3 regions of the Salipiger sp. D13 genome follow, and region 1 is predicted to be linked to each of the others. Evidence: riboswitches for the same ligand, from Rfam matches in the RefSeq annotation. Region 1 holds a riboswitch; each other region holds the start of a gene.
What was found. Region 1 has a riboswitch for thiamine pyrophosphate ahead of D6860_RS21785 (thiamine ABC transporter substrate-binding protein). Riboswitches for the same ligand answer to the same signal wherever they lie in the genome.

Region 1 (7,866 bases):
TCCGGAACGCGAACCCAGGGGAAGACGGCAAGCTGCATGTCACGGGACAGGAAAGGTCACCCGATCTTGCCGCGGTTCTCTCCGACCTGTCCCCGATGCAGGAGCAGATGGTCGAGCAGCACGCAAGCCACCATGGCTTCCCCCACCGGAACGGCGCGGATGCCTACGCAGGGGTCGTGACGGCCCTTCGTGACGATTTCGGTCTCTTCGCCGGACTTCGTGATTGTCCGGCGGGGGGTGAGGATCGAAGAGGTTGGCTTCACCGCGAACCGCAGCACGACGTCCTGCCCCGTCGAGATGCCGCCAAGGATGCCGCCCGCGTGGTTCGAGCTGTACTCCGGCCCGTTGGGACCCATGGTGATCTCGTCGGCGTTTTCCGAGCCGCGCAGGGCCGCCGCCGCCATGCCTTCGCCGATCTCCACCGCCTTGACCGCGTTGATCGACATGGCTGCCGCCGCAAGGTCGGTGTCGAGCTTGCCATAGACCGGGGCGCCAAGCCCCGCAGGGACACCACGCGCCACGACCTCGATCACCGCGCCGACGCTGTCGCCGCTCTTGCGCAGGTCGTCGAGGTAGTTGGCCCAGGTCTCGGCCGTCTCTGCATCCGGGCACCAGAAGGCGTTCTCGCCCACCTGCGCCAGGTCCAGCCGCGACCGGTCGATCGCGTGCGGACCCATCTGCACCATGTAGCCGGTGATCTCGAGGCCCGGGGCCAGAGCGGCGAGAGCGGCCCGCGCGAGCCCTCCGGCAGCGACGCGCGCGGCGGTTTCCCGCGCCGACGAGCGTCCGCCGCCGCGATAGTCGCGAATGCCGTATTTCTGCCAGTAGGTGATGTCGGCGTGACCGGGCCGGAACTTCTCGGCGATGTCGCCGTAGTCCTTGGACCGCTGGTCGGTGTTCTCGATCATCAGCTGCACGGGGGTGCCGGTGGTCTGCCCCTCGAACACGCCCGACAGGATGCGCACCGCGTCGGGCTCGCGCCGCTGCGTCGTGTAGCGGTTCTGCCCCGGCTTGCGACGGTCGAGCCAGTGCTGCAGCATCGCTTCGTCAACCGCGACCCCCGGCGGGCAGCCGTCCACCGTGGCCCCGAGCGCGGGACCGTGGCTTTCGCCCCAGGTGGTGACGCGGAACAGGTGGCCGAATGTGTTCATGCTCATGGGCGCAGTCTCCTTGTCCGAAGGGTTCCTAGGGCAGCGGCGGCGCCGTCTCAAGGCATTTCACCTTGCGCGGGGCGGGTTGCGGCACTACGACTCCCGATACCTCGGGGTGTCCGGCCGATCCGCGGCCGGGCTGAGATGCATCTTGCGAACCCGTTGAACCTGAACCGGTTAACACCGGCGGAGGGAAGGTGACGGCCTCGCGCCCGGTCTTGCCCTCTCGCCGCAAGCCTGGAGGATGCCATGAAGGCCATCACCACCGCTGCAGCGGGACTTCTCACAGCCAGCGCCGCGCTGGCGGATACACCCGTTCTCACCGTTTACGCAGGCGACTACATCGTCTCGGAATGGGGCCCCGGCCCGAAGATCGAGGAGATGTTCGAGGCGCAGTGCGACTGCGACCTCCAGTTCAAGCCCGGCGACCTGCTGCCGCGCATTCTGCTCGAGGGCGACCGCACCGAAGCGGACGTCGTCTTCGGGCTGAACACCGACGTCACGAAAAAGGCGCGCGAAAGCGGGCTCTTCGCGCCCCACGGGCAGGACCTGTCGCCGCTGACGCTGCCGATCGAGTGGGATGACGAGATCTTCCTGCCCTACAACTACGGGCACACGGCCTTTGTCTACGACACCGAGCGTCTGCCCGAGCCGCCGCAAAGCTTCGACGCACTGCTGAACGCGCCGGACGACCTCAAGATCGTGATCCAGGACCCGCGCAGCTCGATCTCCGGGCTGGCCACGGTGCTTTGGGTTCAGGCGGTCTACGGCGACGAGGCCGAGGCAGCCTGGGAGGAGCTTGCCCCCAAGATCCTCACGGTGACGAAGGGCTGGTCGGAAAGCTACGGGCTCTTCACCGACGGCGAGGCCGACATGGTGATGAGCTATACGACCTCGCCCGCCTATCACATCATCGCCGAGGACGATCGAACGAAGAAGGCGGCGATCTTCCCCGAGGGGCATTACTTCATGGTCGAACTGGCCGCCAAGGTCGCAAGCACCGACCAGCCCGAGCTGGCGGACGACTTCATGGCCTTCATCCTGAGCGAGCCGTTCCAGGAGATGATCGCGACCGGCAACTGGTCCTTCCCGGCGGCGCTGCCGCGCGAGAAATGGCCCGAGGGCTTCAAGGAACTCGATCTGCCCGAGAAGGTGCTTTTCTATTCCGAGGACGAGGCGGCCGCGCTGCGCGACGAGGCGATCGAGGCATGGCGCCGGGCGCTGTCGCGCTGACCCGCGGCTTCGGGAAATCAATGGTGCGCCCAGGCCGGGGCATCGCGGTTTTCGCCGCGCTTGCCGTGGCGGTGCTCACGCTCGGGCCGGTCGTCGCGGTGCTGATCCGCGCGGGCGGTTGGGGCAGCCTCGGGGCGAACGAGTGGCAGGCGCTGCGGTTCACCCTGATGCAGGCCACTCTGTCCGCGGGATTGAGTGTCGCGCTTGCAGTCCCCGTGGCGCGGGCGCTGGCGCGGCGGAGTTTTCGCGGCCGTGGGGCGCTCGTCGCGCTTATGGGCGCGCCCTTCATCCTGCCGGTGATCGTGGCGGTGCTGGGGCTGATCGCGGTCTTCGGCCAGAACGGTCTCGTGAACCTCGCGCTGCGTGGGCTTGGTCTGCCGGGCATGACCGTTTACGGCGTGCACGGGGTGATCCTCGCGCATGTGTTCTTCAACCTGCCGCTCGCCGTGCGTCTCATCCTCCAGGGCTGGCTTGCCATTCCGGCCGAACGGTTTCGGCTTGCGGCCTCGCTCGGGCTGACGCCCGGGGCGATGTTCCGGGTGCTCGAGGCGCCGATGCTGCTGCGCATCGCGCCGGGCGCCTTCGCGGTGATCTTCGTCATCTGCCTGTCAAGCTTCGCTGTTGCGCTGACGCTGGGGGGCGGGCCGCGCGCGACGACCGTGGAGCTGGCGATCTACCAGGCGGTGCGCTTCGATTTCGACCTGGGCCGCGCGGCGCTGCTGTCGGTGATCCAGCTCGGGCTTGCTCTATGCGCGGGGCTCGTGGCGCTGAAGCTCGGGGCAGGGGATGGTTTCGGTGCGGGTCTCGACCGCATCCGGCACCGCTGGGACGGGCAGGGCGCGGCCGCCCGTATCGGCGATACGCTGTGGATCGCGCTTGCGGCGCTCTTCCTGCTGACACCGCTTCTGAGCGTCGTGATCCGCGGGCTGCCGTATCTTGCAGATCTGGGGGCGGCCACCTGGCAGGCCGCTGGCCATTCCGCGACGGTGGCGCTTGGATCGACGGCGCTCTGCCTCTGCTGGGCCTTGCCGCTGTCGACGCGCGGCGGCGAGCTCGTGGGGCTCGCCGGTATCGCGCTGTCGCCGCTGGTGCTCGGCACCGGGCTGTTCCTGATCGTGAGGCCGTTTGCGAACCCGTTTTCGCTGGCCCTGCCGGTCACGGCGCTGGTCAACGCGCTGGTGGCGCTGCCCTTCGCGCTGCGCATCCTGCGCCCCGAGGCCGAGGCGATCCGGAAGGACTATCGCCGCCTGTCGCAATCGCTGGGGCTGACGCCCTTCGCCTGGCTGCGGCTCGTTCTGCTGCCGCGCCTGCGCCGCCCGCTCGGATTTGCCGCCGGGCTGACCGCCGCGCTGTCGATGGGGGACCTCGGGGTCATCGCGCTTTTCGCGGACCCCGACCGGGCGACGCTGCCGTTGCAGGTCTACCGGCTGATGGGCTCCTACCAGATGGATGCGGCCGCCGGCGCGGCGCTTCTGCTGCTGCTCCTGAGCTTCGGGGTGTTCTGGCTGTTCGATCGCGGAGGAAGAATCGATGCTGACGCTTGAGGCCCTGCGCTTCCAAGAGGGCGACTATGCGCTGTCCGCCGACTTCAGCCTCGCAGCGGGGCGACGGGTGGCGATCATCGGGCCATCGGGGGCAGGCAAGTCGACGCTTCTCGACCTCATCGCCGGGTTTCGAAAGCCCGGGGAGGGGCGGGTGCTCTGGCAGGGGCAGGACATCACCGACGAGCCCCCGGATCGCCGGCCCGTCGCGATGCTGTTCCAGGAAAACAACCTCTTTCCGCATCTCGACCTGCGCCGCAATCTCGGGCTTGCGTTGCGCCCTGACGGGCGCCGGGTGACCCCGGCCGAGGCTGACGCCGTGGACCGCGCGCTGGAGCGCGTGGGTCTTGATGGCATGGGCGCGCGCAAACCGGGTGCACTCTCGGGCGGCCAGCAGAGCCGTGCGTCGCTCGCGCGGGTGCTCCTGCAGAAACGGCCGGTCATCGCGCTGGACGAGCCGTTCGCCGCGCTTGGCCCCGCGCTCAAGGACGAGATGCTGGCTTTGGTCCGCGAAGTCTCGGGCGAGCTCGGCGCGCTGGTGCTCTTGGTGAGCCACGATCCGCAGGACGCACGGCGCTTTGCTGACGAGACGGTGCTCGTGGCCGAGGGCATCGCCGCCGCGCCGCGCGCGACCGAGGCGCTCTTTGCGGATCCGCCCGAGGCACTGCGCGCCTACCTCGGCTAGACAGCCATTGCGCAGGACATGAAAAAAGCCCCGCCGGTCGGGCGGGGCTTTCTTGTTGGCGATGGGCCGCGATCAGGCTTCTTCGTGCTTGTGCTTGATCGGGCGCCAGATGCGCTTGTTGGTGAGGTAGAGCAGCACCGACAGGACACCGAGGAAGATCACGCCGACGAAGCCGGCCTGCTTGCGTGCCATCATTTTCGGCTCGGCCGCCCACATCAGGAACGCCGAGACGTCCTGCGCCTCGTGGTGAAGCGAGTTCGGGTGGCCGTCGTCGAATTCGACGTCTTCGCCCTGCAGGGGCGGCGCCATCGAAATCCAGCCGCCCGGGAAGGCGGTGTTCTCGTAGAACAGCGTGCCCGCTTCTTCCTTTTCCTCGCCGGTGTAGCCGGTCAGGAGCGACGCGATGTATTCCGCGCCGCCCATGCCGTTCACCAGCTGGTTCAGGCCAGTGCCGTAGGGGCCGTGGAAGCCCGCGCGCGCCTTGGCCATCAGCGACAGGTCAGGGGCGCCAAGCGAGGTGTTGGCGGGGAAGTTGTCGGTCGGCCGGGCAGGGCGGTAGTCGTCGAGTTCCTCGTCGAAGACCTCGAAGTTCTGCTCGGCGTAGGCGCGGACCTGGTCCTCGGGGATGCCGGGGCCGGCCTCGCTGCCAAGGGTCCGGATCGGCACGTAGCGCAGACCGTGACAGGCCGAGCAGACCTCGGTGTAGATCTTGAGGCCGCGCTGCAGCTGCGCCTGGTCGTAGGTGCCGAACGGCCCCTCGAAGGAGAAGCTGAAGTCCTCGACGTGGCCACCCTCTCCGGCGGCGAAAGCGCCGCCGGTGGCAAGGCCGAGAGCCATTGCGGTCGAAAGGGCAAGTTTCTTGAACATGGGTCGTTGTCCTTTCAATGTCACTCGGCCGGGGTCGAGACGGTCTTGGTGCCGCCGGACTTCGCGTAGTGGGCCTCGAAGTCTTCTTCGATCGTTGCGGGTTGCGGCAGCGGCTTCTCGAACACGCCGAGCAGCGGCAGGATCACGAAGAAGTAGCCGAACCAGTAGGCCGCACCGATGAGCGAGAAGCTGGCATAGGGTTCGGCCGCAGGCATGGCGCCAAGCCACATCAGCGCGACGAAGTCGATGACCAGCAGCCAGAACCACCACTTGAACTGCGGGCGGTAGCGGCCCGAGCGCACCGAGGAGGTGTCGAGCCAGGGCGCCAGCGCCATGGCGATGATGGCACCGAACATGGCGAGCACGCCGAAGAACTTCGCGTCGATGATGCCGCCGGTCAGCGCCGAGGCCCATTGCACGACCCACACCTCGGAGGTGAAGGCACGCAGGATCGCGTAGAACGGCAGGAAGTACCATTCCGGAACGATGTGCGCAGGTGTCGCGAGCGGGTTCGCCTCGATGTAGTTGTCGGGGTGGCCGAGGTAGTTCGGCATGAAGCCGACGATGGCCCAGAAGATCATCAGGATCACCGCGAGGGCGAAGACGTCCTTGATGACGTAGTAGGGCCAGAAGGGCACGGTGTCCTTCTTGGCGTCGGCCTTGGAGGTGCGGCGGACGTCGACACCGGTCGGGTTGTTGTTGCCCGTGGTGTGGAAGGCCCAGATGTGCACGGCGACCAGCGCCGCGATCACGAAGGGCAGCAGGTAGTGCAGCGAGAAGAAGCGGTTCAGCGTGGCGTTGTCCACCGCCGGTCCGCCCAGCAGCCAGGTCTGGATCGGTTCACCGATGAACGGGATGGCGCCGAACAGGCCGGTGATCACGGTCGCACCCCAGAAGGACATCTGGCCCCAGGGCAGCACGTAGCCCATGAACGCGGTGCCCATCATGCAGAGGTAGATGAGCATGCCGACGATCCAGGTCACCTCGCGCGGGGACTTGTAGGAGCCGTAGTAGAGGCCGCGGAAGATGTGCAGGTAGACGGCGACGAAGAACAGCGACGCGCCGTTCGCGTGCAGGTAGCGCAGCATGAAGCCGCCGTTCACGTTCCGCATGATGTGCTCGACGCTGGCAAAGGCCATGTCGACATGCGGCGTGTAGTGCATCACGAGCACGATGCCGGTGGCGATCTGCAGCGCGAGGCAGAAGGTCAGGATGATCCCCCAGATCCACATCCAGTTGAGGTTCTTGGGAGTGGGGATCATGATGGTGTCGTAGAGAAGACCGACGATCGGCAGCCGCTTGTGCAGCCAGCGCTCGCCACCCGTCTTCGGTTCGTAATGGTCGTGCGGAATACCGGACATCTGCGCCCTCCCTTATCCCAGCAGAATGGTGGTTTCTTCGACGAATTCCGCCGTGGGAACCGGCAGGTTCTGCGGGGCGGGGCCTTTGCGGATGCGTCCGGCCGTATCGTAGTGCGAGCCGTGGCAGGGGCAGAACCAGCCACCCACGCCGCCGGCGGTGTATTCGCCGGCATTGCCCAGCGGAACGCAGCCGAGGTGGGTGCAGACGCCCATCATCACGAGCCATTCGCCGGTGTCGTCCAGCGCACGGTTCTGGTCGGTCGCGTCGGCGGCGCCGGCGATGTTGGCGTTGCGCGCGACCGGATCGACGAGTTCGCTGAGGTCGACTTCGCGCGCGGCCTCGATCTCGGCCTCGGTGCGGCGGCGGATGAAGACCGGCTTGCCGAGCCACTTGACGGTCAGCTGCGTCCCGGTGTCGACGCCGGAGACATCGACGCGGATCGTGCTGAGCGCGCGCACGTCGGCGGAGGGGTTCATCTGGTTGACCAGCGGCCAGACGGCTGCGCCGGCGGTGACGGCACCCGCACCGGCGGTGGCATAGTAGAGGAAATCCCTCCGAGTGCCTTCGTGATCTTCTGCTTGTGTCACGGGGTATTCTCCATTCCTCATGGCCTAGTGCTGGCCAGAATCCCTAAGATTGCCGCGTCCCGATACGGCTTTCCGCTGGCGTGTTTAGCGATCTGTCATGTGTCCGTAAAGCAATCATGAAGTCGTGATCCCAAGTAGTGCGCATCTGTCGCAATTGAAACTCGCATGCCGAAAGGTATATGAGCAATGCATCGGCACCCGAGCGCCCGGAGCAATCCCATGAAGACACTGATTCTTGCCGCGACCCTTTCGGTCGCAACCGTCACCGCGTCGCAGGTCGCCGCGGGCGAGTTCGAAATTTCCGGCTACACCGGCTGGCAGACCGCACCGCACAGCCGGATCTCGGGGGATTTCCCCGGCACCGGCGCGGACTACGACGAGCTGATCGGCTGGGAGGGAAAGAGCTTCGATATGCCGCCCTACTACGGCGTCCGCGGCAC
Region 2 (7,866 bases), on a different contig from region 1:
GTCGACATCGTGGTCGAGGTCGGCGGCCCGGCCACGCTGGAGCAGTCGATCACCGCGGGCCGTCCCGGCGCGCACCTCGCGCTGATCGGTATCCTGACGGGCATCAGCGGCGAGATTCCCACCGCCAACCTGATGCGCAAGCAGCAGCGGCTGCAGGGTCTGATCGTCGGGTCGCGCAAGCACCAGCAGGATTTCGTCGCCGCGCTCGAGACGCTCGCCATCCGTCCGGTGGTGGACCGGACCTTCGATCTGGCGGATCTCGCAGACGCCTTCCGTCTGCAGGAAAGCGGCGATCATTTCGGCAAGATCTGCGTCACGATGTGAAGTCGTGACGCACGGTGCCCGGTCCGATGAGGCCGGGCGCCGTCTCAGTCGCGCGAGGCGTCGAGCCGTTCGTCGAGCGCGTAGCGTGCCGGCGCCTTGCCGGTCGCCGAACTGCGCGACCAGCGCCGGAGCCCGGCCCAGATCAGTGCCACGGTCGCGATCGAGACATAGCCATCGACCGCATAGTGGTAGCCGCTCCAGACCGACAGCAGCAGCACCATGCCGCAGAACAGCCCGCTCGGGACGGCGAGCAGCGGCGAGCGCTCACCGCAGTATAGCGCGATCACGGTGGCGACCGAAACGTGAACCGAGGCAAAGGCCGAGATGCCTGTGCCGAAGCCCTCGCGACCGGCGGCGAACATGCTCCACAGGTAGTCCTGCAGCATCCCCATCGTGGTGTGTGCGAGCCCCGCCTCGTCCAGTGTCCGGGTCAGCCCTTCGAAGCGGGCGCTACCGTAGAACCTGTCGTAGAACACCGGCCCCACCGACATGCCGCCAAGCGCGATGATATTGCCGATCACGATCCAGCTGCAGCAGTAGAGCACGAGGTAGCGCTTCACCCGCTCGGGGTTGTCGTCCGAGGCCACGAGGATCACCGGGAACAGGAAGGCGGCGACCAGCCACGGCCCCTGGTAGAGCGGCGTGAGCTGGATCATCCGGGCCGAGCCGATCAGCCGGTCGATCACCGACCAGGGGTCGGACTGCCCGTGCAGCCAGGCATCCACCGCCGCGAGGTAGGGGTCGGCGTAATGGGGCACGATCTCTGGCATCGTCGTCTTGAACAGCGTGAAGCCGAAGTGAAGCGCGAAGGTCGCGGCGTAGATGGCGGCGACATTGCCGACCGCCACCCGCAGCGGCGCGCCGCGCTTGATGCCCGATCGCACCGCCCAGGCGGTGATGACCAGCGCCATGGCCCAGAAGTAGCGCAGCGAAATGTCCAGTCCGCCGGAGACCGAGCTCAGGATCTCGCCGAGCACGCCGTCGCGGAAGATGATCGCGAAGACCAGTGACACCAGCGCGTAAGCGACACCGAAGATGAGAAAGGCCAGCGACGGAAAGGCGATCATGCGACAGCGCCTCCGGCGTTGCCCGGGAAGGCGGGCATCGACGCGCCTGTCATGCACGAAGGGTGGCAGCGGGCCGCCGATGCCGGGCAGTCTGCGCCCGGAGCCCATCTCGCGAAATGTGACAGCACGTCGAAATCTGCTCCAAATCCGGAAACCTTGCGGAATGCACATAGTGCAGGGGCGGCGGCCTGCCAGCGGGCCGCGACAGGATGATCCCGCCGGCCTGGCGATGAGCGGAAATTCGCGACTCCGTCACCGGACGGACCAGACCGGCGCGCGGTCGCGGCGGGACAGGGGGCGGACGATGGGCAGTTGTATCGCCGCGCCCATCCGGTTAACGTCGTGGTGAATCCGTTGGGGTGCCCCGTCAGGGGCTGAGAGGCGACAGCCGACCCATAGAACCTGATCCGGCTAATACCGGCGTAGGGAACGGAGCTCGACCGAACAGGGGGAGTCTCTCCGCGTCCGGTCGTCCTCCATCCTTGCGTCGATGGAGGACCTTGCATGAGCCGTCACCCATCCGACCGCCTGAACACCGCGCCCGCCTTGCGCGGCAGCGCTCGCCCCGCCGTCCGTAGGCGAGGCCGCCCATGACCCGCGCCACGGTCATCGGTGCCGGCGTCGCCGGTCTCTGCGTCGCGACCGAGCTGGTCGCGCGTGGCCATGACGTGACGGTCTGCGATCCGTCGCCCCGTCCCGGCCCGCATGGCTGCTCTTGGTGGGCGGGGGGCATGCTCGCGCCGTTCTGCGAGGGCGAAAGCGCCGAGGAGCCCGTCATCCGCCTCGGGCAGGAGGCCGCGGACTGGTGGGCTGCGCAGGGTGTCGAGGTGCAGCGGCGCGGCACGCTTGTGCTGACGCTGGGCCGCGACCGGCGCGAGCTCGACCGTTTCGCACGCCGGACCGCCGAGCACGTGACACAGGATGCCAACGGCATTGCCGAACTCGAGCCCGACCTCGACGGTCGCTTCGAGCGGGCGCTGCTCTTCCCCGGCGAGGCGCATCTCGACCCGCGTGCGGCGCTCACCTGCCTGCGCGACCGTCTCGAGGCGGCGGGCGTCCGTTTCCGCGCCGAGCGCGGAACGCCGGAGGGGCTGACCTTCGACTGCCGGGGTCTTTCGGCGCGCGACCGACTGAGCGACCTGCGCGGGGTCAAGGGCGAGATGGCGGTGCTTCGCAGCCATGACATCCGCCTGTCGCGCCCGGTGCGTCTGCTGCACCCGCGTTATCCGCTCTACATCGTTCCCCGCGCCGACGGGCTCTTCATGCTTGGCGCCACGCAGATCGAAAGCGAGGACCGGCGGCGCAGCGTGCGCTCGGTGCTCGAACTGCTCTCGGCGGCCTACGCGCTGCACCCGGCCTTCGGCGAGGCCGAGCTGGTCGAGATCGGCGCCGATGCGCGCCCGGCCTTTCCCGACAACCTGCCCCGCGTCCGGCGCAGGGGCGACACCTTTCATGTCAACGGCTTGTTCCGTCACGGTTTTCTGCTTGCGCCGGCGCTTGCGAAAATGGCGGTGGCGGCGGCCTGCGACGGAACGACAGCGGAGTTCATGGATGAAGATCACGATTAACGGAACCGCGACCGAGGTCCGCGCCACGACGCTGGCAGGCGCGCTCGAGGAACTGGGCTACGGCGATTCAAAGGTCGCCACCGCGCTCAACGAGGACTTCGTGCCGAGCGCCGCCCGGGCCGGCACCGCGCTCTCGCCGGGCGACCGGGTCGAGATCGTCACCCCGCGGCAAGGAGGCTGAGATGAAGCTCTACGATACCGACATCGTATCGCGCCTGATGCTGGGCACGGCGCAATATCCCTCGCCCGGAGTGCTCGCGGACGCCTTTCGGCGTTCCGGCGCCGGCATCGCCACCGTTTCGGTCCGCCGCGAGGCCGGTCACGAGAAGGCGGGCGCGGCGTTCTGGGATCTCGTCCGAGACCTTGGTGTCGCGGTCCTGCCCAACACCGCCGGTTGCCACTCGGTGCGCGAGGCGGTGACCACGGCGCAGATGGCGCGCGAGCTGTTCGAGACCGACTGGATCAAGCTCGAGGTCATCGGCCACGCGGACACGCTGCAACCCGATCCCTTCGGGCTGGTCGAGGCCGCGCGCATCCTCGTGGACGACGGCTTCAAGGTCTTTCCCTACACCACCGAGGACATCGTGCTGGCCGACCGGCTGCTGTCGGTCGGTTGCGAGGTGCTGATGCCGTGGGGCGCACCCATCGGCACCGGGTTGGGGCTGACCAACATCTACGGGCTGCGCACGCTCCGCGCCCAGTTCCCCGACGTGCCGATGGTGGTCGATGCGGGGCTCGGCCTGCCGAGCCAGGCGGCGGCGGCGATGGAGATGGGCTTCGATGCCGTCCTGCTGAACACCGCCGTCGCCAAGGCCGGTGATCCGCCCGCCATGGCGCAGGGTTTCGCCCGCGCGGTCGAGGCCGGTCGGCTGGCCTTCGAGGCCGACCCGATGGAGGCGCGCGACATGGCCGCGCCTTCCACCCCTTTGATCGGAAAGGCGTTTCTCGCATGAGGCTCGACAGGTTCTACCCGATCTTCGACAGCGTGGCGTGGCTGGAACGGATGCTGCCGCTCGGCGTGAAACTGGTGCAGCTGCGCATCAAGGACACGCCCGAGGTCGAGCTTCTTCCCATCATCAGCCGCGCGCAGGCGCTCTGCCGGCAGCATGGCGCGGTGCTGGTGGTCAACGATCACTGGCGCGTGGCGATCGAGGCGGGCTGCGACTGGCTGCACCTCGGGCAGGAGGACCTCGACGAGGCCGACCTGCCCGCGATCCGGCGTGCCGGGCTGCGGCTCGGCATCAGCACGCACGACCACGATGAACTCGACCGGGCGCTGCTGCTCGGGCCCGACTACGTGGCGCTCGGGCCGGTCTATCCGACGATCCTCAAGAAGATGAAATGGGAGCAGCAGGGGCTCGAGCGCGTCACCGAGTGGAAGCGCCTTGTCGGAGAGCTGCCGCTTGTCGCCATCGGCGGGATGCGGGTCGAGCGCGCGGCCGGGGCCTTCGCGGCGGGCGCCGACATTGTCTCGGTGGTGACCGACATCACCCTGCACGACGACCCCGAGGCACGTGCGCGCGACTGGATCGAGGTGACACGATGACCCGCTACGCCCGACAGGTGGCGGTGCCGGAGTTCGGTGCGGCGGGGCAGGCCGCGCTGGCCGCCGCCCATGTGCTGGTGGTGGGCGCGGGCGGTCTTGCGGCGCCGGTTCTGCAATATCTCGGCGGCGCCGGGGTGGGGCGGATCACGCTGGTCGATCCCGACCGGGTCGAGGCGAGCAACCTGCACCGCCAGACCCTGTTCCGCGAGACCGATGCCGGGTCGCCCAAGGCCGAGGTCGCGGCGGCGGCGATCCGGGCCCTGAACGCCGACGTGCACATCGACGCGGTCGTGGACGCGCTCGGCCCGGACAACGCCGCGGCGCTCTGCGCAGGCGCCGACCTCGTGCTCGACTGCGCCGACAGTTTCGCGGTGAGCTATATCCTCTCGGACAGCTGCCACGCGACGGGGCAGCCGCTGGTCAGTGCCTCGGTGATCGGCACCGGCGGACACGTCGGCGCCTTCTGCGGCGGCGCGCCCAGCCTGCGGGCGGTGTTTCCCGACCTGCCGCAGCGCGCCGGCTCCTGCGCCGAGGACGGCGTGCTGGGACCGGTCGTTGGGACCATCGGAGCGCTGCAGGCGCAGATGGCGCTGGCGCTGCTCGCCGGAGTCGCGCCGTCGCCCCTCGGCCAGCTCGTCACCTTCGAGGCGCAGGGGTTCCGCTTCGGCGGCTTCCGCTTCACCGGCGCGCCGGAACCCGACCACGCCCCGCGCTTTCTCGATCCCGCCGGCATCGCCGCCGGCGATTTCGTCGTCGATCTGCGCGCCGAGACCGAGGCGCCGCTGGTGCGCCCCGATGCGCATCGGCTGCCGGTGACCGCCTTCGGTCCCGGCGGGCCGCTGCCGGACCCCGGTCAGCGCGCCGTCCTGTGTTGCCGCTCCGGCCTGCGCTCGTGGCAGGCGGCGGACCGGCTGGCCCAAGTCTGGGCCGGAGACATCAAGCTCGTCGCTCTTGGCGACCAACCCGGAGATACCGAATGAAACCCATGCTCACCGCGCTTGCGCTTTTCGCGGCCACGCCCGCCCTCGCGCAGGACAAGCTCACCATCGTGCTCGACTGGTTCGTCAATCCCGACCACGGCCCCATCGTCATCGCGCAGGAAGAGGGCTATTTCGCCGACGCCGGTCTCGAGGTCGAGGTGATCGCGCCCGCCGACCCCTCGGACCCGCCGAAGATGGCCGCAGCCGGTCGCGCCGATCTTGCCATCTCGTACCAGCCGCAGCTGCACCTGCAGGTGGCCGAGGGGATGCCGCTGGTGCGGGTCGGCACACTGGTCTCGACCCCGCTGAACTGCCTGCTGGTGCTCGACGACGGCCCCATCGAAGAGATTGCCGACCTGAAGGACCGCAAGGTGGGCTTCTCGGTCTCGGGTGTCGAGGGCGCGGTGCTCTCGGCGATGCTGGGGCAGGCGGGCCTTTCGCCGGACGATGTCGAGATGGTCAACGTCAACTGGTCGCTGTCGCCCGCGCTCATGTCGGGGCAGGTCGATGCGGTGATCGGGGCCTTCCGCAACTTCGAGCTGAACCAGATGGAGATCGAGGGCGTCGCGGGCCGTTGCTTCTACCCCGAGGAGGAGGGCGTGCCGCCCTATGACGAGCTGATCTACGTCGCCAACCCCGAGACCATGGACCGGGACCTGGTCCGGCGCTTCCTGTCGGCCACCGAGCGCGCGACGCAATACATCGTCAACCATCCGCAGGAGAGCTGGGAGACCTTCGCCGCGACCTCGACCGAGCTTCAGGACGCGTTGAACGAACGCGCCTGGGCCGACACCATCCCGCGTTTCGCGCTGCGCCCCGAGGCGCTGGACGCGGGCCGCTACGCCCGCTTCGAGACCTTCCTGCAAGAGGCCGGGCTGACCGCGGCGACGCGCCCCGTCGCAGAGCTCGCCATCGACATGGGGGCCGTGGAATGAGCTACGGACGGACCTTCCCGCTCTGGCGCGCGGCCGCCGGCGACACGTGGCACGACTACACCCGGCACGCCTTTGTCGAGGGGATGCGCGACGGCAGCCTGCCGCGCGACGCGTTCCTGCACTACCTCGTGCAGGACTACGTCTTTCTCGTGCATTTCTCGCGGGCCTGGGCGCTCGCGGTGACCAAGGCGGAAACGCTGGACGAGATGCGTGCCTGCGCGGCGACCGTGCACGCGCTCCTTGACGAGGAGATGCGCCTGCACGTCCAGACCTGCGCCGCCGAGGGCATCTCCGAGGAGGCGCTTTTCTCGGCCGAGGAAGCGCCGCAGAACCTGGCCTACACGCGATACGTGCTGGACGCCGGGCATTCGGGCGATTTCCTCGATCTGCTGGCAGCGCTGGCGCCCTGCGTGCTTGGCTACGGCGAGATCGGCGCGCGGCTGGGGCAGGAGGCGGGCGATACGCCCTACCGCGACTGGATCGCGACCTATGCCGATGCCGACTACCAGCAGACCTGCGCGGCGGTCGGCGCGCTGATCGACGCGGCGGCGGCGCGCCGGCTGGGCGATGCGCCCGAGCAGAGCCCCCGCTGGCCACGGGTTTGCGCGCGCTTCGCCAAGGCGACCCGGCTCGAGGTGGACTTCTGGGAGATGGGTCTTTCGGCATGACCGCTCCGGCGCTGCATCTGTCCGGGCGGGCGACGATCGGGGACGCGCCCATCTTCGGTCCGATCGAGGTCACGGTCCCCGCGGGGACATGGACCTGCCTCCTGGGTCCGTCGGGCGTAGGCAAGTCCACGGTGCTGCGGCTGCTCGCCGGGCTCGGCGAGGAGGTTTCCTTTGACGGCACCTATGGTGCCGGGGACGGGCAGCCATTGGCGGGGCGCGTGGGCCTGATGGCGCAGAGCGACCTGCTGATGCCCTGGCGCGATATCGTCTCGAACGTCGCGCTCGGGGCCCCGCTGCGCGGGCAGCGCCCGGATCGCGACAGGGCGCGCGCGCTGCTCGCCCGCGTCGGGCTGGCCGATCATGCCGACAAGCGACCGCACGCGCTCTCGGGTGGCCAGCGCCAGCGCGCCGCGCTCGCCCGGACACTCATGGAGGACCGCCCCGTCGTGCTGCTCGACGAACCGTTCTCGGCGCTCGATGCCCGCTCGCGCGCGCTCATGCAGGAGCTGTCCGCCGAGCTGCTCTCGGGGCGCACGGTGCTGCACGTCACCCATGACACCGCCGAGGCCGCGCGGCTCGGGCAGCGCGTGCTGCTGATGACGGGGGACGGAATCACCGAAATGCCGGTGCCTCAGGACCAACCGCCGCGCGCCTATGATGCGCCGGAAACGCTGACCTTCCAAGGGCGGCTGCATCGTCACCTCATGGAGGCCGCATGAGACAGACCCTGCGCCTTGCCGCCATCGCCTGTCTCTGCCTTGTGGCGTGGCAGGCCGTC
Region 3 (7,866 bases), on a different contig from region 1:
GCTCGAGATCATGGTCGACAACCTCGGGCGGATGCTCACCAAGGAAGAGGTGGCCGACAAGCTCTATTCCTTCGACGAGACCCCCAGCCTGAACGCGGTCGAGCAGATCCTGACCCGGCTGCGCCGCAAGCTCGAGGGCACGCCGCTGGTCATCAAGACCGTGCGCGGGCTGGGCTACCTTCCCTATGTCGCGGACGATGACTGACCTGCGCGCCCATTCGCTCAAGCGGCGGCTTCTGGTCAGCATGGCAGCGGGCTTCGGGGCCCTGCTGCTGATCATCTCGATCCTGCTGTGGAACTACGCGCGCGACGCCTCGAACCGGACCTTCGACCTGCTGCTCGCGGGGGCGGCGCTGTCGGTGCTGGAACGGGTGTCCTACAACACCGACGGGCCGACGGTGGACCTGCCGCAGTCGGCCATGGACATCCTTGCGCTCGCCGCCGACGACCGGATCGTCTATCGCGTGTTCTCGCCGAAATACGGCGAGCTCACCGGCATGGCCGATCTGCCCCTGCCCGACACGTCCGGCCCCTCGGCCGAGCCGGTGTTCTACAACGCCGATCTCGACGAGGGCTTCCGCTTCGTGCTGCAGGGCCGCCAGATCACCTCGAGCGCCGGGCGCGAGTGGGTCTTCGTCCAGATGGGCCAGACGCTGAACGCCCGCAAGGACCAGCAGTTGTCGCTGTTTCTGAACGGCATGGGCGGGCTCGCCGTGGTGTCGCTGATCGGGCTGGGCTTCGTCTGGCTGGCGATCCGGGCATCGCTCGCCCCGCTGCACCAGATCGCCGACACGCTGCTTGCCCGGTCGCCGCGTGACCTGTCGCCGATCGAGGGCGACCCGCCGCAGGAAATCTCGGGGCTCTTCCAGGCGATCAACGGCTTCATCGCGCAGCTCGGACGCAACCGCGCGCTGACCGAGCGTTTCATCGCGGATGTCGCGCACCAGACCCGCACCTCGCTCTCGGCGCTGCAGGGCCAGCTGGCGCTCGCCTCCGATGCCGAGACCCCCGAGGCGCTGCGCGAACGGCTGGGGCGGACCTCGGCGCAGGCCGAGCGGACGGTGCGTCTGACCAACCAGCTCCTGTCGAACGCCATGGTCTCGCACCGCTCGGAAGAGGCGCAGCTCGAGCCGCTGGACCTGCGCCCGCTGGTCCGCAACACGCTGGCCGAACTGCTGCGCGAGCGGCGGCTGCGCAAGGCGACGCTGTCGTTCGACGATGCCGGCCTGCCCGACGGGCGGGGGCGCATCCGGGGAGACGCCATTTCGATCCGCGAGGCGCTGCGCAACCTGATCGACAACGCCATCCGTCACGGCGGCGAGGACAACACCATCGTGATCCGGCTCGATGGCGACGAGACCACGATCACGCTCACCGTCTCGGACGCCGGCCCCGGCATCGCCCCCGCCGACCGGCTGCGTGCGACCGAGCGATTCACCTCGATCAACCGGGCGACGGCGGGCTCGGGGCTGGGGCTCGCGATCGTCCGGTCGGTGGCCGAGGGCCACGACGCGCGGCTGACGCTCGGCACCTCGCGGCTTGGCGGGCTTCGCGCCTCGATCCTGTTCCGGCGGCTGGCGGTGATGCTGCTCGCGGGGCTCCTGGCCCTGATCGCAGCCCCGCGCGCGGAGGCCGACGAGCTTCTCGTCCACGCCGCCACCGATCCCGCCGCCATGCGCCCGCTGATCGAGGCATTCGAGGCCCGCAACCCGGCCGTCGACGTGGTCTACCACGATTACCAGACCGTCGATCTCTACCAGGAACTTCTCGATCCCTCGCCCGAGACGGTGCCGGATCTCGTGATTTCCTCGGCGATGGACCTTCAGGTCGACCTCGTGAACCGCGGTCTTGCGCACCGGCTGCGCGTTCCGCAAGCATGGCAGCCGCCGGAATGGGCCTCGTGGCGATCCGAGCTTTTCGGCTTCACCTTCGAGCCCGCCGCGATCCTCTACGACCGGCGGGTGCTGCCCGAGTCGAACCTGCCAACCAGCCACCGCGACCTGTCGAGCTTCATCCGCGATCACGAGGACGAGCTGCGCGGCAAGATCGGCGGCTACGACCTGCGGCGCTCCGGCATCGGCTACCTGTTCGCCACGCAGGACACGATCCAGAGCGTGCAGGCGCAGCGGCTGATGGAGGTATTGGGCCGCGCCAACATCCGCACCTTCAACACCACGGCGAGCATGGTTCAGGCCACGCGCGAGGGCCGGATCTGCATGGCGCTGAACATCATCAGCTCCTACGCCATGGCGCTGGTCGCCGACGATCCGAACATCGGGGTGCATTTCCTCGACGACTACAATCTCGTGATGACCCGCAGCGCCTTTGTTCCCAGGGGCGCGCGCAACCCGGTGCGCGCCGAGGCCTTCATCGGCTTCCTGCTGTCACCCGAGGGGCAGGCGATCCTCGACGCCGAGACACCGCTGTTCTCGCTGATGCCCCCGGCGGGCGGCCTGACCCCGCCGGCGCTGCCGATGCCGCGCAGCTCGACCAACTTCCTGCCGATCCGGCTGGGCCCCAGCCTGCTGACCTTTCTGGACCGCATCAAGCGCGAGGACTTCCTGCGCAACTGGGATTCGACCCTGATGGGCGATCCCGGCCCCTGAGGCCCTGAGCCCCCTGCCCTGCCCTGTCGTCGGTCAGCGGCCCGGCACGCTTGACGTGCGCCGGCTCTCCGTGCGAGCCAGTGGGCAGAAGCGACAGGGGCGCCCGGACATCCGGGCTGAGATGCACCCTTGGAACCTGAACCGGATAATGCCGGCGGAGGGAGGCGCGCACGACCCACCGGGCGCATGCCCCTTGCCGTCGTGATGTCTCCGCCCCGCCCCATGGAGGAGACGAGAGTTGACCGAAACCCGCCACATGCCCACGACGCGGCAAGGCCGCACACCGACCACGGGGGGCCGGACATGACCCCCAACATCCTCTCGATCGCCGGCTCCGATCCCTCGGGTGGCGCCGGCATCCAGGCCGACATCAAGGCGATCTCGGCGAACGGCGGTTACGCGATGGCGGTCATCACCGCGCTCACGGCACAGAACACCCGGGGCGTGTCGGCGGTGCATCTGACCCCGCCCGAAATCGTCGCGGCGCAGATCCGGGCGATCCGCGAGGACATCGCGGTTCACGCGGTCAAGATCGGGATGCTGGGCGACGCCGAGATCACCGCCTGCGTTGCGCGCGAGATCGCCGGAATCGGCTGCCCCGTCGTGCTCGACCCGGTGATGGTCGCCAAGGGCGGTGACCGGCTGCTGGACGCGGCTTCGGTCGGTGCGCTGCGCGACAGCCTGCTGCCACTGGCCAGCGTCGTGACCCCGAACCTGCCCGAGGCCGCGGACCTTCTGGACCGCCCCGAGGCCAAGTGCCGGGACGACATGCAGGCGCAGGCCCGTGCGCTGCTTGCGCTCGGACCCGCTGCGGTGCTGCTCAAGGGGGGCCATCTTGCAGGTGAGGTCAGCGACGATCTGCTTGCCACGCGCGAAACCGAGACATGGCTTTCCGGTCCGCGCATCGCGACGGGAAACACCCACGGCACCGGCTGCACGCTGTCCTCGGCGCTTGCGGCACAGCTCGGAGCGGGCCTGCCGCTCGCCGAGGCCGCAACCGAGGCCAAGCGCTACATCACCGGCGCCATCGCGGCGGCCGACCGTCTGGCGGTCGGTTCCGGCCACGGCCCGGTGCATCACTTCCATGCGGTCGGATGGGGGGAGGATCAGCGCGGTTGAGCCCTGCCCTTTTCGGGGGGCCTTGCAGGAGCAGACGTTGCGAGCCATGCACGCAGCACAATCCGGGTCTGCAACGGATGCGATTGTTCCGCGGACCGCGCATTGCTAGATAGCGGTAACGGCGCTGCCAAGCGCCAGACAGTTTTCCTGAGGTTCTCTCCTCCTCCCTGGACCTCGGAAATCAGCGGCGGCCCTCTCTCCTCCTCCCTGAGGGTCGCCGCGCTCCCTTCCCTTTCAGCAATTCGCTATCAGGTCACCGACATGCGCTCGTGGCGTTCGCGCTCGGCCGACACGGCCTCGAGGAAGAGTTCCGGGTCGTCGTCGGAGGGACAGATCTGCTGCGCGATTTCGAAATCCGAGTTGCCGCGATCGAGCAGTCTCTCGATGGTTTTCGTCTGTTCGCGATTGAACATGGTCATGGGCCTTACTCCTTCCTGACGAGACATAGCACGGCTGTGCCGCTGGCACGGTCGGCTGTGACGAGGGTGGTCTTGTTCGGACACCCGCCTGAGATGAAGGCAGGTGGCGCCTTATAGCATGAAAGGGTAGCGCAACCAAGCTTTCGGGATAGCGCAAACAGCCGCAGGATCTCCGGCGGTTTCTGGCCCGATCTTTCCGCGCCCGCCCACCGCACAGCCCGCTGCGAAAAAAGCGGCGAAAAAACGTGCATGCAGTGTGCTGCTTTTGCAAAAATCCGCGAAATCCGACGTGCCAAACCTGATGGGTCGTTGCAGATGACGCTGGCGTTGCTATCTCGGGGGTAAGCAAGACCGGCCGCCTCACGTCCTCCACGGAGGCGACCGGATCACGACGGTTCAGGCCCTCTCCCGGTGGCCACGCCCGTCTGCGCGGTCGGCCCGCTCTCCTCCTCCGGCGGGTCGACCCTCTACTCCCTTGCGTTCCGGCACGACACATCACTCGCGACATAATGTCCAGAACATTTTACGCTGCGGCGCAGCAACAGTGCACGCCGTTCGGGCGGTCTCAGGGCCTCTTTTCAGGCGCTTGGACCGCGGCCGCCGCGCGCGGGTGTCACTCGCCCCTGAGGGGGTCCTGAGGTCGCCCGGGAAACGCTTTGCGATCAACTCCTTGAACCGGACAGGACGAAGGGCTCGGCTCGCTCTGCGAGGGATGCGCTAGCCTTGTGCGTGTGGACCACTGTTGCGGGCAATGGCGCGCGGCCGGCGATTGTCTCAACCAAGGGCGACTCGGGACTGGCCTTGGATACATGGACGGCCCGCAAAGCACGCAAATCGTGGCGAATCACCTGAACATGATTCGCGCCTGCTGACGTGTCCCGATTCCGTGCCCGACCTTGGCTCAGGCCCTAAGCGCCCCTTGATCTGTCATACATGTAAATGCATATTGCTAGAGTCATCATACAAACTCAAGCCTTCGTATGACATTCAAAACGTGTCGAGGGGGCGGCAACTCACGCGACCAGACAGAAAGGACGCAGCATGCTGACAGTCGAAACCCGCCACGCGATCCATCCCGACCATGCCAAGGGCATGGACACCGCCGGGCTGCGCGAACACTTCCTTGGCGAGGGGCTCTTCGCAGACGGCGAGATCCGTCTGATCTACACCCACTACGATCGCTTCACCCTTGGTGGCGCCGTGCCCGCCGGCGGGACGCTGACGCTCGACAAGGTCGAGGAGACGAAGACCGACAGCTTCCTCGACCGCCGCGAGATGGGCATCGTCAACATCGGCGAGACCGGCACCGTCGAGGCTGGTGGCGAGACCTACGAGATGAACCGGGGCGATGTGCTCTACCTCGGCATGGGCACCGGCGCGGTGACCTTCGGCGGCGCGGGCCGCTTCTACATCACCTCGGCCCCGGCGCACCGCGCCCTGCCCTCGCGGCTGGTGACCGTGGCCGATTGCGTCGAGGTGAACCTCGGGGCGGCAGAGACCTCGAACAAGCGCACCATCAAGCAGTTCATTCACCCGCAGGTCATGGAAAGCTGCCAACTGATCCTGGGCTACACCTCGCTCGAGGACGGGTCGGTCTGGAACACGATTCCCGCCCACATCCACGATCGCCGGATGGAAGCCTACCTCTACTGGGGCATGGATGAAGAGGCGCGCGTGCTGCACCTGATGGGCAAGCCGGACGAGACGCGCCACATGTTCGTCGCCAACGAGCAGGCGGTGATTTCGCCGACGTGGTCGATTCACTCGGGCGCGGGCATCGGCGAATACACCTTCATCTGGGCCATGGCCGGCGACAACGTCGACTACACCGACATGGAGTTCATCCAGCCGAAGGACATGCGCTGATGGCAGGGCTGTTTTCACTCGAAGGCCGCCGCGCGCTGGTGACCGGTGCCAACACCGGCATCGGTCAGGCCATCGCGGTGGCGCTGGCCGGGCAGGGGGCGGATGTCACCTGCGCCGGGCGCCGCTCCTGCGCCGAGACGGTCGATGCGATCACCGCCGCAGGCGGCAAGGCCGAGTCGCTGACGCTCGATTTTGCCGACCCGATGGCCGCGCGTGACGTTTTCGCGGGGGCGGGCTATTCGATCCTCGTGAACAACGCCGGCACCATCCGGCGCGCCGATTCCGTCGACTACTCCGAGGCCGACTGGGACGCGGTGGTCGACACCAATCTCAAGGCGCTGTTCTTCACCTGCCAGGCCTTTGGCAAGGCGCTGATGGCGGATGGCACCCCGGGTTCGGTCATCAACATCGCGTCGCTGCTGTCGTTCCAGGGCGGGATCCGGGTGCCGGCCTACACCGCCTCCAAGCATGGCGTGGCCGGGGTGACGAAGATCCTCGCCAACGAATGGGCGCCACATGGGATCACGGTTAACGCCATCGCCCCGGGCTATATTGCCACCAACAACACCGAGGCGCTGCGCGAGGATCCGGACCGTTCGAAGGCGATCCTCGACCGGATTCCCGCCGGTCGCTGGGGCGATCCGTCGGACATCGGCGGGACGGCCGCGTTCCTCGCATCGCCCGCGGCGACCTATATCACCGGGGCGGTTCTGAACGTCGACGGTGGCTGGCTCGCCCGCTAGACGCCTCGGGTGACCGAAAGCAAGAAGCCCCGCCGTTTTCCGGCGGGGCTTTTCTTTTGTCCGATGCCGTAACCCATGGGTTACGGCATCGAACGGTGGGTTAACTGACCGGTAACCCACGGGTTACTCTTCGTCGATGACCGCTTCGAAGGCCTCGATGGCGCGCTGCATCCGCGCCCGGTCAACCGAGGAGAAATCGGTCTCAGACAGGATGCGGCACTCGCCCTTGCGCGCGGTGACCTTGGAGCGGCCGACGTGGAATTCGTACTTCACGCTCTTCTCACGACGCGGCTTCTGCGAAGCAGGGCGCTCGGAGCCGTCAAGGAACCTGCGCAGGACCGCAGCCTGTTCGTCGGGCGAAGCTACCGCAGCCAGATCGGCGCGAAGCCCCTGCCCCGCGTCGGGCGCCGACTGAAGACGCCGCGCGACATCGACACCGAGGTTGCGCGAGACCGCCTTGGGAAACACCAGCGCCTCGCCGAGCTCTTCCAGCAGGAAGACGAAGCTGCGGATGTAGCTCCGTTTCATCTTGTGCAGCGAGGCGTAGATCCGGTTCACCAGCTCGCCGGCGTTCTGGTCCTCTTCCTGCGCAGCGGTGATCGCGACCTGCGCCATCTCGGCAAAGGACAGATCCTCGCGGATCACGTTCTCTTCGACCATGTCGATGTAGAGGTCGATGCGGCTGCCGGCGCCCTCGGCCACCCGCGCGACCGCATGGGCAAAGCGCGGATCGGCGGTTTCATGGTGCAGCTGCCGCAGCGCGGTCAGACGGCGCCAGCCCTTCTTGAGCTGGTAGCCGCCGCCGACTTCGAACACCTCGATCGGCTCTTTCTGGCCGCGCTCGCGGATCGAGGTCTTGAGTTCCTCCATCTCGTCCGAGCCCGCCACCGCGTCGAGATCGAGACGATCCCGTGGCAGCGCGTCGGTGCGGATCGCGTCGAGCGGAATCTCGACAAGCACCCTGCCCTCGTCCTGCGCCTGCCGCCAGGATTTGGCGTCTGCCGCGTTCTGGCGCCGCTGCTCGACAAGGCTCTCGGTGCTGTCACTGAGGCTGCTCGCCGCCTCGCGCACCGCGGCCCCCATCGGGCCGACGTCACGGCGACGGCGCGCCGG

Region 2: it holds a riboswitch for thiamine pyrophosphate, as region 1 does, so the genes downstream of both, D6860_RS10650 (FAD-dependent oxidoreductase) here and D6860_RS21785 (thiamine ABC transporter substrate-binding protein) in region 1, are expected to answer to the same signal.
Region 3: it holds a riboswitch for thiamine pyrophosphate, as region 1 does, so the genes downstream of both, thiD (bifunctional hydroxymethylpyrimidine kinase/phosphomethylpyrimidine kinase) here and D6860_RS21785 (thiamine ABC transporter substrate-binding protein) in region 1, are expected to answer to the same signal.

What each region holds. Positions count from the first base shown of each region.
Region 1 covers NZ_RAPJ01000019.1:84,602-92,467, forward strand. Annotated here, with positions in the region: gene aroC (chorismate synthase) at 57-1,157, opposite strand; TPP riboswitch at 1,253-1,363, shown strand; gene D6860_RS21785 (thiamine ABC transporter substrate-binding protein) at 1,401-2,384, shown strand; gene D6860_RS21790 (thiamine/thiamine pyrophosphate ABC transporter permease ThiP) at 2,360-3,928, shown strand; gene D6860_RS21795 (thiamine ABC transporter ATP-binding protein) at 3,915-4,610, shown strand; gene D6860_RS21800 (cytochrome c1) at 4,683-5,477, opposite strand; gene petB (cytochrome b) at 5,498-6,838, opposite strand; gene petA (ubiquinol-cytochrome c reductase iron-sulfur subunit) at 6,851-7,426, opposite strand; gene D6860_RS21815 (outer membrane beta-barrel protein) at 7,646-7,866, shown strand, end outside.
Region 2 covers NZ_ML112594.1:203,976-211,841, forward strand. Annotated here, with positions in the region: gene D6860_RS10640 (zinc-dependent alcohol dehydrogenase family protein) at 1-324, shown strand, start outside; gene D6860_RS10645 (phosphatase PAP2 family protein) at 369-1,391, opposite strand; TPP riboswitch at 1,737-1,837, shown strand; gene D6860_RS10650 (FAD-dependent oxidoreductase) at 1,982-2,959, shown strand; gene thiS (sulfur carrier protein ThiS) at 2,943-3,140, shown strand; gene D6860_RS10660 (thiazole synthase) at 3,142-3,912, shown strand; gene D6860_RS10665 (thiamine phosphate synthase) at 3,909-4,505, shown strand; gene D6860_RS10670 (ThiF family adenylyltransferase) at 4,502-5,485, shown strand; gene D6860_RS10675 (ABC transporter substrate-binding protein) at 5,482-6,420, shown strand; gene tenA (thiaminase II) at 6,417-7,088, shown strand; gene D6860_RS10685 (ABC transporter ATP-binding protein) at 7,085-7,807, shown strand; gene D6860_RS10690 (ABC transporter permease) at 7,804-7,866, shown strand, end outside.
Region 3 covers NZ_RAPJ01000046.1:6,644-14,509, reverse strand. Annotated here, with positions in the region: gene D6860_RS23335 (response regulator transcription factor) at 1-205, shown strand, start outside; gene D6860_RS23330 (sensor histidine kinase) at 198-2,606, shown strand; TPP riboswitch at 2,692-2,786, shown strand; gene thiD (bifunctional hydroxymethylpyrimidine kinase/phosphomethylpyrimidine kinase) at 2,910-3,725, shown strand; gene D6860_RS25400 (hypothetical protein) at 3,974-4,144, opposite strand; gene kduI (5-dehydro-4-deoxy-D-glucuronate isomerase) at 5,186-6,010, shown strand; gene kduD (2-dehydro-3-deoxy-D-gluconate 5-dehydrogenase KduD) at 6,010-6,753, shown strand; gene D6860_RS23310 (ParB/RepB/Spo0J family partition protein) at 6,877-7,866, opposite strand, start outside.